2 regions of the Nonomuraea sp. NPDC004186 genome follow, and region 1 is predicted to be linked to the other one. Evidence: riboswitches for the same ligand, from Rfam matches in the RefSeq annotation. Region 1 holds a riboswitch; the other holds the start of a gene.
The links. Region 1 has a riboswitch for thiamine pyrophosphate ahead of thiO (glycine oxidase ThiO). Riboswitches for the same ligand answer to the same signal wherever they lie in the genome.
Positions count from the first base shown of each region.

Region 2: it holds a riboswitch for thiamine pyrophosphate, as region 1 does, so the genes downstream of both, ACWEPL_RS36095 (purine-cytosine permease family protein) here and thiO (glycine oxidase ThiO) in region 1, are expected to answer to the same signal.

Region 1 covers NZ_JBSGFQ010000045.1:39,299-45,081, reverse strand. Annotated here, with positions in the region: gene ACWEPL_RS32300 (Rv2175c family DNA-binding protein) at 1-51, opposite strand, end outside; gene ACWEPL_RS32295 (NAD(P)/FAD-dependent oxidoreductase) at 82-1,251, opposite strand; TPP riboswitch at 1,305-1,422, shown strand; gene thiO (glycine oxidase ThiO) at 1,412-2,527, shown strand; gene thiS (sulfur carrier protein ThiS) at 2,524-2,724, shown strand; gene ACWEPL_RS32280 (thiazole synthase) at 2,717-3,472, shown strand; gene pknB (Stk1 family PASTA domain-containing Ser/Thr kinase) at 3,668-5,572, shown strand; gene alc (allantoicase) at 5,742-5,783, opposite strand, start outside.
Region 2 covers NZ_JBSGFQ010000054.1:66,946-72,728, forward strand. Annotated here, with positions in the region: gene ACWEPL_RS36080 (ATP-binding protein) at 1-378, opposite strand, end outside; gene ACWEPL_RS36085 (ATP-binding protein) at 555-2,399, opposite strand; gene ACWEPL_RS36090 (methylated-DNA--[protein]-cysteine S-methyltransferase) at 2,494-3,063, shown strand; gene ACWEPL_RS36095 (purine-cytosine permease family protein) at 3,032-4,363, opposite strand; TPP riboswitch at 4,354-4,469, opposite strand; gene ACWEPL_RS36100 (rhodanese-like domain-containing protein) at 4,525-4,848, opposite strand; gene ACWEPL_RS36105 (winged helix-turn-helix transcriptional regulator) at 4,845-5,240, opposite strand; gene ACWEPL_RS36110 (Fpg/Nei family DNA glycosylase) at 5,261-5,783, opposite strand, start outside.

The DNA.
Region 1 (5,783 bases):
GTCGACGAGTTGGTCGGTCTCCCGGTCGATCTGTGCAACAGAAAGCGTCACGAAACCACAACTACCACATGCCGCGCTTGCTCAAACAACACAATCCCGTAGAGGGACTTCTGGATCTACCAGGCGTTCCGCGTCGAGACGGTGTCCCGCGTCGATGATTCTGCGCCCCTGAACGAGGTCTCGCGGCCGATCCACGGCGAGCACCGCGGCGAGGGCGTCGTCGGCCGTGAGCCAGAGGGCCGACCACTTGCCCTCCGGCTCGCCCCGGTAGATCAGGCGCTCGCCTGCCAAATGATGACCGGCGTATTGCACCATGTGCCCGAACTGTTCCGACCAGAAGTACGGAACGGGATCGTACGCGACGTCCTCGCCCAGCAAGCTCGCGGCGGCCACCTCGGGGGCGTTGAGCGCGGTGTCCCAGTGCTCGACCCTGAGCCTGGTCTGCCAGCGGCGCGACCACCAGGCGGCGCAGTCGCCGACGGCGACCGTGTTCGGGAGGGAGGCGCGCAGGTGCTCGTCCACGACGACGCCGTTGTGGAGGTCGATGTCGGCGCCGGTGAGCCATTCGACGGCCGGGCGCACGCCGATGCCCGTGACCACCACGTGGGCGTCCACGAACTCGCCGCCCACCAGCCGCACGCCGCCCTCGTCCACGGAGTCGACCATGGTGTCGAGCCGCAGGTCGATGCCGTCGTACCAGCGCTCGGTGCGGGCCCCGATCTCGGCGCCGACGGCCGTCGCGAGCGGCGCCGGGCCGGCCTCGATCACGGTCACCGCGCACCCGGCGCGGCGGGCGGCGGTGGCCACCTCCGCGCCGATCCAGCCGGCGCCGATGATCGAGACGCGGGCGCCGGGGACGAGCATGGCCCTGAGCTCGTGGGCGTCGTCGAGCGTGCGCAGCACGTGTTGCGGGCCGTCGCCGGGCAGCCTGATCGGCTCGGCGCCGGTGGCGATGACCAGCCCGTCGTAGCCGAGCTCGCCCTCGGTGGTCTCCACGACCCCCTCGCGCAGCGCCTTGGCGCTGACCCCCGGCTGGAACACCACGTCGAGCGAGGCCAGGTCGGTGTCGACGTAGCTGGTGTCGGCGTCGCCGAACAGCACGGCCTTGGACAGGGGTGGACGGTCGTAGGGGCGATGCCGCTCCTCGCCCACCAGCGTGATCCGCCCGCCGAACCCCTGTGCGCGCAGCGCCTCCACGGTGCGCACTCCGGCCAGGCCCGCTCCCACCACCACGACTTCGTTCACGTTCATGACCCTAACGTGGGCCGGTGTCCGGGCGTCGCAGCGAGGCCGTAGGCTGGGGGCGTAAGACGCGCGGGAGTCCGGCCGTGACCGGGCTGAGAGGAAGGCTGCCATCGGGCCTTCGACCGCAAGACACCTGATCCGGATCATGCCGGCGAAGGGAGCGCGGATGGATGTGATCGTGGGCGGCGGGGTCGTCGGCCTCTCGCTGGCCTGGCGGCTTGCCCGCGAAGGGCGGCCCGTCACCCTGGTGGACCCGGCCCCCGCCTCGGGGGCCTCACACGCGGCCGCGGGGATGCTGGCGCCGGTCAGCGAGGTCACCTACACGGAGGTGCCGCTGCTGCGGCTCGGCGTGGCGTCGCTGCGCCGCTGGCCCGCCTTCGCCGCCGAGCTGGCCGCCGACGCGGGGCTGGCCGGCCCCGAGGCCCTGGACCTGCGCTCCGAGGGGACGCTCGACGTGGCGTTCGGGGCGGACGACCTGGCCGCGCTGGACGAGCTGGCCGCGTACCTGGAGAAGCTGGAGCTCCCCGTCCGGCGACTGACCGGCCGCGAGTGCCGCCGCCTGGAGCCCATGTTGGCTCCCTCGGTGCGGGGCGGGCTGCTGGCCGTCGGCGATTCCTGGGTGGACCCGCGCCGCGTGACGGCGGCGCTGCTCGCCGCGCTCGACCGGCGGGGAGTCCAGCTCGTACGGGCGCGCGTCGGCGAGCTGCTGCGCGACGGCGGCCGGGTCACAGGGGTACGCCTGGAGCCGCCCGGCGGCGACGACCGGCGAGCCGAGCTGCGGGCGGAGCGGGTGATCCTGGCGGCCGGGGCGTGGAGCGCCGGGCTGGCCGAGGTGCCGGTCCGGCCGGTCAAGGGGCAGATCATGCGGTTGCGTTCGCCGCAGCCGCTGCTCACCCGGTGCGTCCGCGGCACCGTGCACGGCACGCCGGTCTACCTCGTCCCCCGGGGCGACGGCGAGCTGGTGGTCGGGGCCACGCAGGAGGAGATGGGCTTCGACACCAGGGTGACCGCGGGCGGGCTCTACGAGCTGCTGCGCGACGCCAGGGAGCTGGTGCCGGGCATCACCGAGCTGGAGGTCTCCGACGTGGTGGCCGGGCTGCGGCCGGGCACGCCGGACAACCTGCCGCTCATCGGCCCGAGCGGCACCCCGGGGCTGGCGCTGGCCACCGGCCATCACCGGGGCGGCGTGCTCCTGGCGCCGCTCACGGCGGACATCCTGCTGGGCGAGGAGGGCGAGCTCGCCGCAATGTGCTCGCCTGGGAGATTTCGGGATATTTCATGATTGTGATGATCAACGGGGCCTCCCACGAGGTGGCCGACGGCACGACCGTGGCGCAGGCCGTACGCACATTGACCACGGCCACCACCGGAGTGGCCGTGGCCGTCAACGACGAGGTGGTCACGCGGAGCTCGTGGGAGACGACGGCGCTCAGCGACCGTGACCGGGTGGAGGTTCTGACGGCGGTGCAAGGTGGATGATCTGATCATCGCCGGGGAGAGCTTCTCCTCCCGGCTCATCATGGGCACCGGCGGCGCGCCCTCGCTGGACGTGCTCGACCAGGCGCTGGCCGCGTCCGGCACCGAGCTGACCACGGTGGCGATCCGGCGGCTCGACCCGAACGCCCGCGGCTCGGTCCTGGACGTGCTGCGCAAGCGGGACATCAAGGTGCTCCCCAACACCGCGGGCTGCTTCACGGCGGGCGAGGCCGTGCTGACGGCACGGCTGGCCAGGGAGGCCCTCGGCACGAACTGGATCAAGGTCGAGGTCATCTCCGACGAGCGGACCCTGCTGCCCGACCCGATCGAGACGTTCGACGCGGCCGAGCGGCTGGTGGCCGACGGGTTCGTGGTGCTGCCGTACATCGGGGACGACCCGGCGCTGGCCCGGCGGCTGGAGCAGGCGGGCTGCTCGGCCGTCATGCCGCTGGGCGGGCCGATCGGCTCGGGTCTCGGCATCCGCAACCCGCACAGCATCGAGCTGATCGTGGAGGCCGTTTCCGTGCCGGTGGTGCTCGACGCGGGCATCGGCACGGCCAGCGACGCCGCGCTGGCGATGGAGCTGGGCTGCGCCGCCGTGATGCTGGCCACGGCGGTCACCAGGGCCCAGCGGCCCGATCTCATGGCGGTCGCCATGAAGCAGGCCGTGGAGGCCGGACGGCTGGCGCGGCTGGCGGGCCGCATCCCGCGCAGGCGCTACGCCGAGGCCTCCTCACCGATGGCTCCCTGACCGGAGTGCCGATGCCCCCTCCCCCGAGTGCCGACGACTCCCCGGCCCGAGTGCCGGTGGCCCCCGGCCGGAGTGACGGGGGCTCGCTGACCCGAGGGACGCGTGGGGAGCTGGGACGTTCCAACGGGAACGTCTCAGCATCGGTTTCGGGCGGCGAGGCCCTCCCAGTGGCAAAACGCCCGTAAACTCAGCGGGGTGGATACGACGACTGCGGACCCCCTGGTCGGGCGGCTCCTCGATGGGCGCTACCGCATCGAGAGCCGGATCGCCCGGGGCGGTATGGCGACCGTCTACCTCGCGCTGGACGTCCGCCTGGACCGGACGGTGGCGCTGAAGGTCATGCACGGCTCACTGGCCGAGGACCCCGCGTTCGTGCGGAGGTTCATCGGCGAGGCCAAGTCGGTTGCCCGCCTCTCACACCCCAACGTGGTGCACGTCTTCGACCAGGGCACGGACAACGACGTCGTCTACCTGTCGATGGAGTACGTGCCCGGCAAGACGCTGCGCGACATCCTGCGCGAGCGCGGCAGGCTGCCCGCCCGCGAGGCGCTCGAGATCATGATCCCGGTGCTCGCCGCCCTCGGCGCGGCCCACCAGGCCGGGATGGTCCACCGCGACGTGAAGCCGGAAAACGTCCTGATGACCGACGACGGCCGGGTCAAGGTCGTCGACTTCGGCCTGGCCCGGGCCATCGAGGCCACCAACCAGACCCGCACCGGCGTGATGATCGGCACCATCGGCTACATGGCGCCCGAGCAGGTCACCACCGGCGCCGCCGACGTGCGCAGCGACGTCTACGCCGCGGGCATCATGCTGTTCGAGCTGGTCACCGGCCAGCAGCCGTACGACGGCGCGACGCCCATGTCGGTGGCCTACCGGCACGTCCACGACACCGTGCCCGCGCCGTCCTCGGTGTTCCCCGACGTGCCGCCGCTGATCGACACGCTGGTGACCCAGGCGACGGCCCGCGAGCCGGACCAGCGCCCCGCCGACGCGACCGCGATGCTCGTGGCCGCCGTCGACGCGCACCGGATGCTGCCGCGCCTGACCAACCCGCCGGCCTCCCACGCCCAGACGCAGGTGTTCAACGCCTCCGGCGCCGCCTCGATGCCCCAGCCCGCCCCCGCCCACACCTTGATCCAGCCGCGGGCGGAGGTGCCGCCGCAGGGGCAGCGGGCGGGGTTCAAGCCCAACTGGTTCCTGGTGCTGCTGGCCGGGGTCATGGTGGTCGCGGTCGGGCTGACCGGCTGGTACTTCGCGCAGCCCGAGATGGTCTCCGTCCCCGACCTGGTCGGCAAGAACCTGGCGCTGGCCAAGAGCAGCGCCGCCGCGGCCGGTTTCAAGGTCCAGGAGGCCGACGGCGTCAACAACGAGAAGATGGCCGCGGGCCTAGTCCTCAGCACCGACCCGGCGGCCGCCACCGAGGTGGAGAAGGGCACCACGATCACGCTGGTCCCCTCGCTCGGGCCCAAGCGCGTCGCCGTGCCCAACACCGAGGGCATGACCGGCGACCAGGCCCGGGCCAAGATCGCCGATGCCGGGCTGACCGTGGGCGTCGTCAAGCGGCTGGCCAACCAGGAGGTCGAGCGCGACAAGGTCATCCGCACCTCGCCGCAGGTCGGCGAGAAGGTGCGGGAGGGCGCCAAGGTCGACATCTACGTCAGCGCCGGCATGGTGATGCCCGACGTCAACAGCATGCCCAAGGACGAGGCCGCCCAGTATCTCGGTGGTCTGGGCTTCCAGGTTCAGGTCAACGAGGTCGACGACGACGCCGAGCCGTGCACGGTCATCGCGCAGACGCCCAAGGCGAAGTCCGAGGTGGACAAGGGCGCGCAGGTCATGGTCACGGTGGCCCGGTGCCAGACGGACTTCTGGGACTGGTTCAACGGCGACAGGGACGACGAGGCCCGCGACGACCAGCAGTTCGCCCTGGTGCCGGCGGTGATCGGCAAGGAGGTCAGGGACGCCAAGGCGGAGTTAGAGGCGCTGGGGTTCAAGGTGCGGGTGCAGCGGCTGGGCAACCGCGGGGTGGTCCAGTTCCAGCGGCCGTTGCCCAACAGCGAGCGGCCGCAGGGGGCCACGGTCGTCCTCTGGCAGTGAGGTCCCTTCGGCGACACACGGGCGATCACCGGACGCCGAAACGCGTCGGTCACGCCAGGGCCTTGAGGGACCTCGGCCCGCGCCGCCTGCACAGAGCCGTCGCACAGGTGAAGGGCTGAGGCTTGGGCGGCCGCCACGGCCCGGGGTTGGCGAGGCGGACGCGGGTTGGTCAGGGCGTGGCGAGGTGGCCGTGGAGGCGGACGCGGGCCAG
Region 2 (5,783 bases), on a different contig from region 1:
GGGCAGGATGGCCCACACCGTGGTCGTGTCACCGTCGTGCCGAACCCCCCAGCTCTCCGCCACGTATTCCACGATGCCGAGCCCCCGGCCCCCGAGCGACGACAGGGTCGGGCGGCCCGCGCGCGGCTCGGTCGCCGCACCCCCGTCGCTCACCGCCACTTCGATGTGATCGTCACTCCGAAGCCACGCCACTCTCACCATCCCCGACGGAAGGGGATGCGCGTGCCTCAGCGCGTTGCTCAGCAGCTCGCTCACCACGAGCACCGCGTCATCGATCGCCGTCGAAAAAACCCCGCTGTCCTGCAGCTCAGTGCTCAGGCGCTGGCGGGCGACGGCGACGCTGGACGGCGCGTACGGCAGCAGCACCACGCTTGACACACCCACCTCCCCGTTCCCTGTGCCCCCCGCGGGAACACTCCCCGGTACGACCGAAATGCCCCGTTACTCGATCCCAGAAACCGCATCTCGATCACAGCTTGTACACATTGGACGATAGATCAGCTCAACTGTGACCACCTCGTTACCGCCTCGGTGTGTCGGATCCGATAGTGAAACTAGGCCCCCGACGCTCGCAGTTCGAGACGCATCCGTGTGCCGCCTCCGGGTCTCGGGTGCGCGCTCACGTCTCCGCCTTGGGCCCTGGCGAGGCTGCGGACTATGTAGAGACCGAGCCCCACTCCACCAAACCGTCTCCGGTCGCCGCTGTCCACCTGGACGAACCTCTCAAAGATCCTCTCTCGGTCAGTAGGGGCGATACCGACCCCTTCATCGTCCACGACCACGACGACGTTGTCGGCCTCGGCCCAGGCCTCCACGCTGATCAGCCCGCCCTTGGGCGAGTACTTGAACGCGTTCTCCAGCAGCTGCCCCAGCACGATGTCCGTGGCCAGGGCGTCCCCCAGCACGTTCGGCAGCCCGTCCTGGATGGCCACCTCGACCCGGTGCTTGTCCGACAGCGCGGGCAGCCCGAGCGTGGCCGCGTCGATCCGCTCGGCCAGGTCGAACTCCTCGATCCGCACCTTGAGCTCGTCGGCCCCCGCCCTGGCCCCGAGCAGCAGGTGGTCCATGAGCTCGCCCAGTGACCTGGCCCGCTCGGAGATCGTGTGCACGGCCGAGCGGCGTTCGGGGTCGCTCATCTTGTCCCAGCGCCGGTCGAGCGTGCTGGCGAACCCCCGCACGATCGTGATCGGCGTACGCAGCTCGTGGCTGGTCGTGGCCAGGAACAGGTCCTTGGCCTCCTCGAGCTCCTTGGCCGTGGTCACGTCGCGGAAGTCGATGACCACCTCGCCGGTCTCCTCGATCTGCGCGCTCACCACGTCCAGCCACCGCCCGGTCTCCATCTGGAACGTGACCTTCTCGCCCGGCTTGGGCAGCGGGAACGGCGGCGGCCCGCCGATGACGGCGTCGGCCGGGAACGCGGTGAGCTCGGCGGCGGCCGGGTTCCACCGGACGACCCGCCCCGATCCGTCGAGCACGGCGATGCCGTCGGCGCTGGCGTCGAAGACGGCCTGCTCGTGCGCCCGCTGCCGCACCGCCTCCTGGTAGGCCACCGCGTTGCCGACGGCGATGCCCGCGTGGCCGGCCAGGAGCTCCAGCAGCTCCAGTTCGAGGTGTCCGGGTGTGCTCTGGGCGAACAGCGCGTACAGGGCCCCGTACGGGCGCCCTCCGACCGCGGCAAGGCCCAGTGCGATCGTGTGCAGCCCCTTCAGCCGGGCCCAGACCAGGTCCTCGAGCCCGTTCGACTCCAGCATGACGGTCTTGCCGGTGCGTAAGAGCTTGTCGACGAGGCTCGTGCGCAGGTCCGTGGTGGTGCCCCTGATGGCCTCCGGGAGCTGGTACGTGCTGACCAGCCGCAACCGTTCATCCTCGATCAGCACGAACCCGCCCGCGTCCGCCCCGGTGAGCTCCGTGAGGCTGGCCGAGATCCGGTCGAGCACGGCCGACAGCTCCAGCTCGGAGTTGATGTCGCCGACCACGTCGGTGAGCCGGCGCACCAGCCTGGCCCGGCGCGCCATGCGGTCCTTGGCCACCTGGTCGGCCCGCGCGAGGTGGTGCACGCAGACGTACCCGGCCACGGAGCTGCCCAGGCGCAGCGCGCTGATGTCGACGCGCACGTCGAGCACGGTCCCGTCGTCGCGTAGGCGCTTGGTGCGGACCGAGACCTGGCCGCCGGTGCGCACGCGTTCGAGCACGGCGTTGTGCTCGGCGGTCAGCTCGCCCGGCACGATCGGCGCCCGGCGCCCGAGCATCTCCTCCGCCGTCCACCCGAACAGCCGTTCGGCCGCCTCGTTCCAGACCAGTACGCTCTGATCACGGTCGACGACCACGACGGCGTTGGGCGAACCGGCGAGGGCAGCGCGAGCTATTTCGTCGTCCCTACCGGCCCATTCGTCCCCCACTCCTCCATAGTGCACGTGGCGTGGTGAGTGCGTCGGGCGATCCGTCCGATACGCTGCGGTCACGGTGATTCTCGGCGGCGGGGAGGCTGGCGGCATGTCGAGCAACGATCTCGATGCCCTGTTGCGCGTGACCTCCAGCACCTATCGAGGTGAGGCGCCTCCTGACATCGCGTTCGGCCCCTATGACGGGGCCGTCGGCAGGCTGATGCTCGCGGTCACCGGCAAGGGCATCGCGGCGTGCAGCTTCGAGCCGGAAAACGCCGTGTACGAGCTGCTCACGAGGCACGTGGGCAGGTTCATCGGACCGGATCCGCGCCGGCTCGACCCGGTGCGCAGGGAGCTGGACGCCTACTTCTCCGGCCGTCTGCGCGCGTTCACCACGCCCGTCGACCTGGCGCTGGCGACGTCCTTCGCCCGCACGGTGCTGCAGAAGACGATGGCGGTCCGGTACGGCACCACCACGACGCTGGAGGAGATCGGCGCGAGCATCGGCAGGCCGCGCGCGCTGCGGGCGATCGGCAACGCGCTGGCCTCCAACCCCGTGTGCGTGATCGTGCCGTGCCACCGGGTGGTGCGTGAGGACGGCGCGCTCGGCGACTACGCGGGCGGCGCGGCCGCCAAGCAGCACCTGCTCAACGTCGAAAGGCGCGCATCGACCAGCTGATCAGCAGGGTGACCAGCACGGCGACGACGGCCGCGCCGAGCGCCCCGTTCATCCACGGCTGCCGGGTGAAGCCGATGGCGTCGCGGGCCCCCTGCCAGAAGCGGTCCCATGGCTTGAGCGTGGGCGCGGAGGTCGTCAGCCAGTACGCCACGAAGCCGAGGGCCCACGGCACCAGCCTCGACCAGCGCGAGGGCGCGTTCTCAGCGGTGTTCCAGCTCCGCGAGCCGCCGAGCACGAAGTAGTCCACGGCCAGCACCGCGAACATCGGCACGAACACCGCCCCGATCACCCCGAGGAACGCCCCGTACGAGTTGACGTCCACGACCAGGGCGATCGCCACGCTCAGCACGCCGATGGCGACGGAGAAGACGCGCCGGTCCACCCGCGGCATCAGGTTCTGCAGCGAGACCGTGGTGGAGTAGACGTTGGCGAACGACTGGTCGGTCTCGCGCAGCACCAGGATCGCGAAGAACAGCGCGCCCAGCGGCACCGCCACGAACGCGCCGAACACCGACGTCCCGTCGGCCGCCACCTTGTCGGCCCCCGCCATGGCCACCGCGAACACGCCCAGGCCCAGGCAGGCGACCTGTGCCAGCGTGTAGCCGCCGACCACGCCGGTGAACGCGGCCCTGCTCGACCTGGAGTGCCGGGCGAAGTCGGCCGCCATCGGCACCCACGACACCGACAGCGCGATCACGTAGTCCACGGCGGGCGCGAAGGCCGTCCAGGACCCGCCGGTGTGCGCGGGCGCCCTGGTGAGGAAGAACCAGGCGAACCACACCATCGACACGATCACGCCGATGGTGACGTACCGCCGCAGCAGCCTGACGGACCCGAGCGGCCAGATCGTGAGCGCGGTGGTCAGCACCCCCGCCGCGATCACCCACACCTGGTACGGCACGGCGCCGAAGATCGCGCTGGCCGCCTTGGCGATCACCCACAGCTCGAACGCGGCCCAGCCGAGCATCTGGACGATGTTCAGCACCGTGGGGACGTACGAGATCCGCGCCCCGAACAGGCCCCGCAGCAGCACCATCGCGGGCTGCCCCGTCTGGGTGCCGGGGACGGCGGACAGGCCCACCATGGCGGTGCCGATCAGGCTGCCGACCACGGTCGCCAGGAGCGCGGCGGTCAGGCTGAGGGGAGCGTTGGACAGGGGGTTGAGCAGGAGCAACGCGCCGGAGAAGCCCAGGAGGCTGACTCCGAGATTCGCCCAGAGCGCGCCCTGATCGAGCACGCCCAGGGTCTTCGGCGGCCTGCCTTCAAGAGTCAGCGGAACTTCGTCGACGACATGCGTCATCGCACACTCCCTACGCCGGCATTACCCGGACAGGTTCAGGCGGTCGGCAGCGGATCTATGGCTGCCCTCTCAGCCCGGCGCACCCCGAGCTCCCGCGACAATCTGCAGTTGGCGCCCTCATCATGCCTCAGCGACGGCGAAACCGCCACAGTGGGGCCTTTTTACGCCACGAACGGCTGCTGCCCGGTCTCGCTGACCATCGGGCGGCTCGCGAACTCCCACGACTGCATGCCGCCGCCGACGTTGACGGCGTCGCGCCCGAGCTGGTTGAGCCAGGCCGCGACCTGCAGGGACCGGCCGCCCACCCGGCAGACGACGTAGACCGTGCGGTCGCCGGGCACCTCGTCGACCCGCCCCTGTATCTGGGTCATGGGGATGTGCACGGCCTCCGGGGCGTGCCCCGCGACCCATTCGTCCTGCTCACGGACGTCGAGCAGGTAAGCGTCTGCCGGAACGGCACTGGCCTCGATCTCAGGAACGGTCATGACTCCATCATCTCGCGCCTGGCGTCGTAGGCCGCACGCGCCGCGGCGATCTCCTCCTGGTGCGTCTCCGTCCAGGTGACCAGCGACTTGATGGTCTCGTGCAGCGTACGGCCGAGCGGCGTGAGCGCGTAGTCCACCCTGGGCGGCACGACGGGATGGACCGTGCGGCTGACCAGGCCGTCGCGCTCCAGCTGGCGCAGGGTCACGCTGAGCATGCGCTGGCTGACGCCGTCGATCTCGCGGCGGAGCTGGGTGAAGCGCAGGCTCTGGCAGTCGAGCAGGGCGATCACGAGCAGCGACCACTTGTCGGCGATGCGGTCGAGGATCTGGCGGACCTCGCAGTCCTCGCGCGTGTCCCACTGGCGCACGTCGTAGTCGTCGAGCGGTTCCACAGTGCCTTCTTCCGTCGAGCTCACTTGAGAAGGCGGGACAGCCGGCGGTCGGCGAGGGGCTTGCCGCCGGTCTGGCAGGTGGGGCAGTACTGCAGCGAGGAGTCCGCGAAGGACACCTCGCGGATCGTGTCGCCGCAGACGTCGCACGGCTGCCCGGCCCGGTTGTGGACCCGCAGTCCCGACTTCTTCTCCGCCTTGAGGTCCTTGGCCGCCAGCCCGTGCGCCCGCTCCACCGCCTCCCCCAGGGTGGCGATGATGGCCTCGTGCAGGTCGGCGATCTGCGCGTCCGTCAGCGTGGCCGCGATCTTGAACGGGGACATCCTGGCGGCGTGCAGCACCTCGTCCGAGTACGCGTTCCCGATGCCGGCGATGATCTTCTGGTCGCGCAGCAGCCCCTTGATCTGGGTGCGGTTGCCGCCCACGATGCGCTTGAGCGCGTCGACGGTGAAGGACTCGTCGAGGGGGTCGGGGCCGAGTGCGGCGATGCCGGGGACGTCGTCCGGGTTCTTGGTGACGTAGACGGCCAGGCGCTTCTGCGTCCCG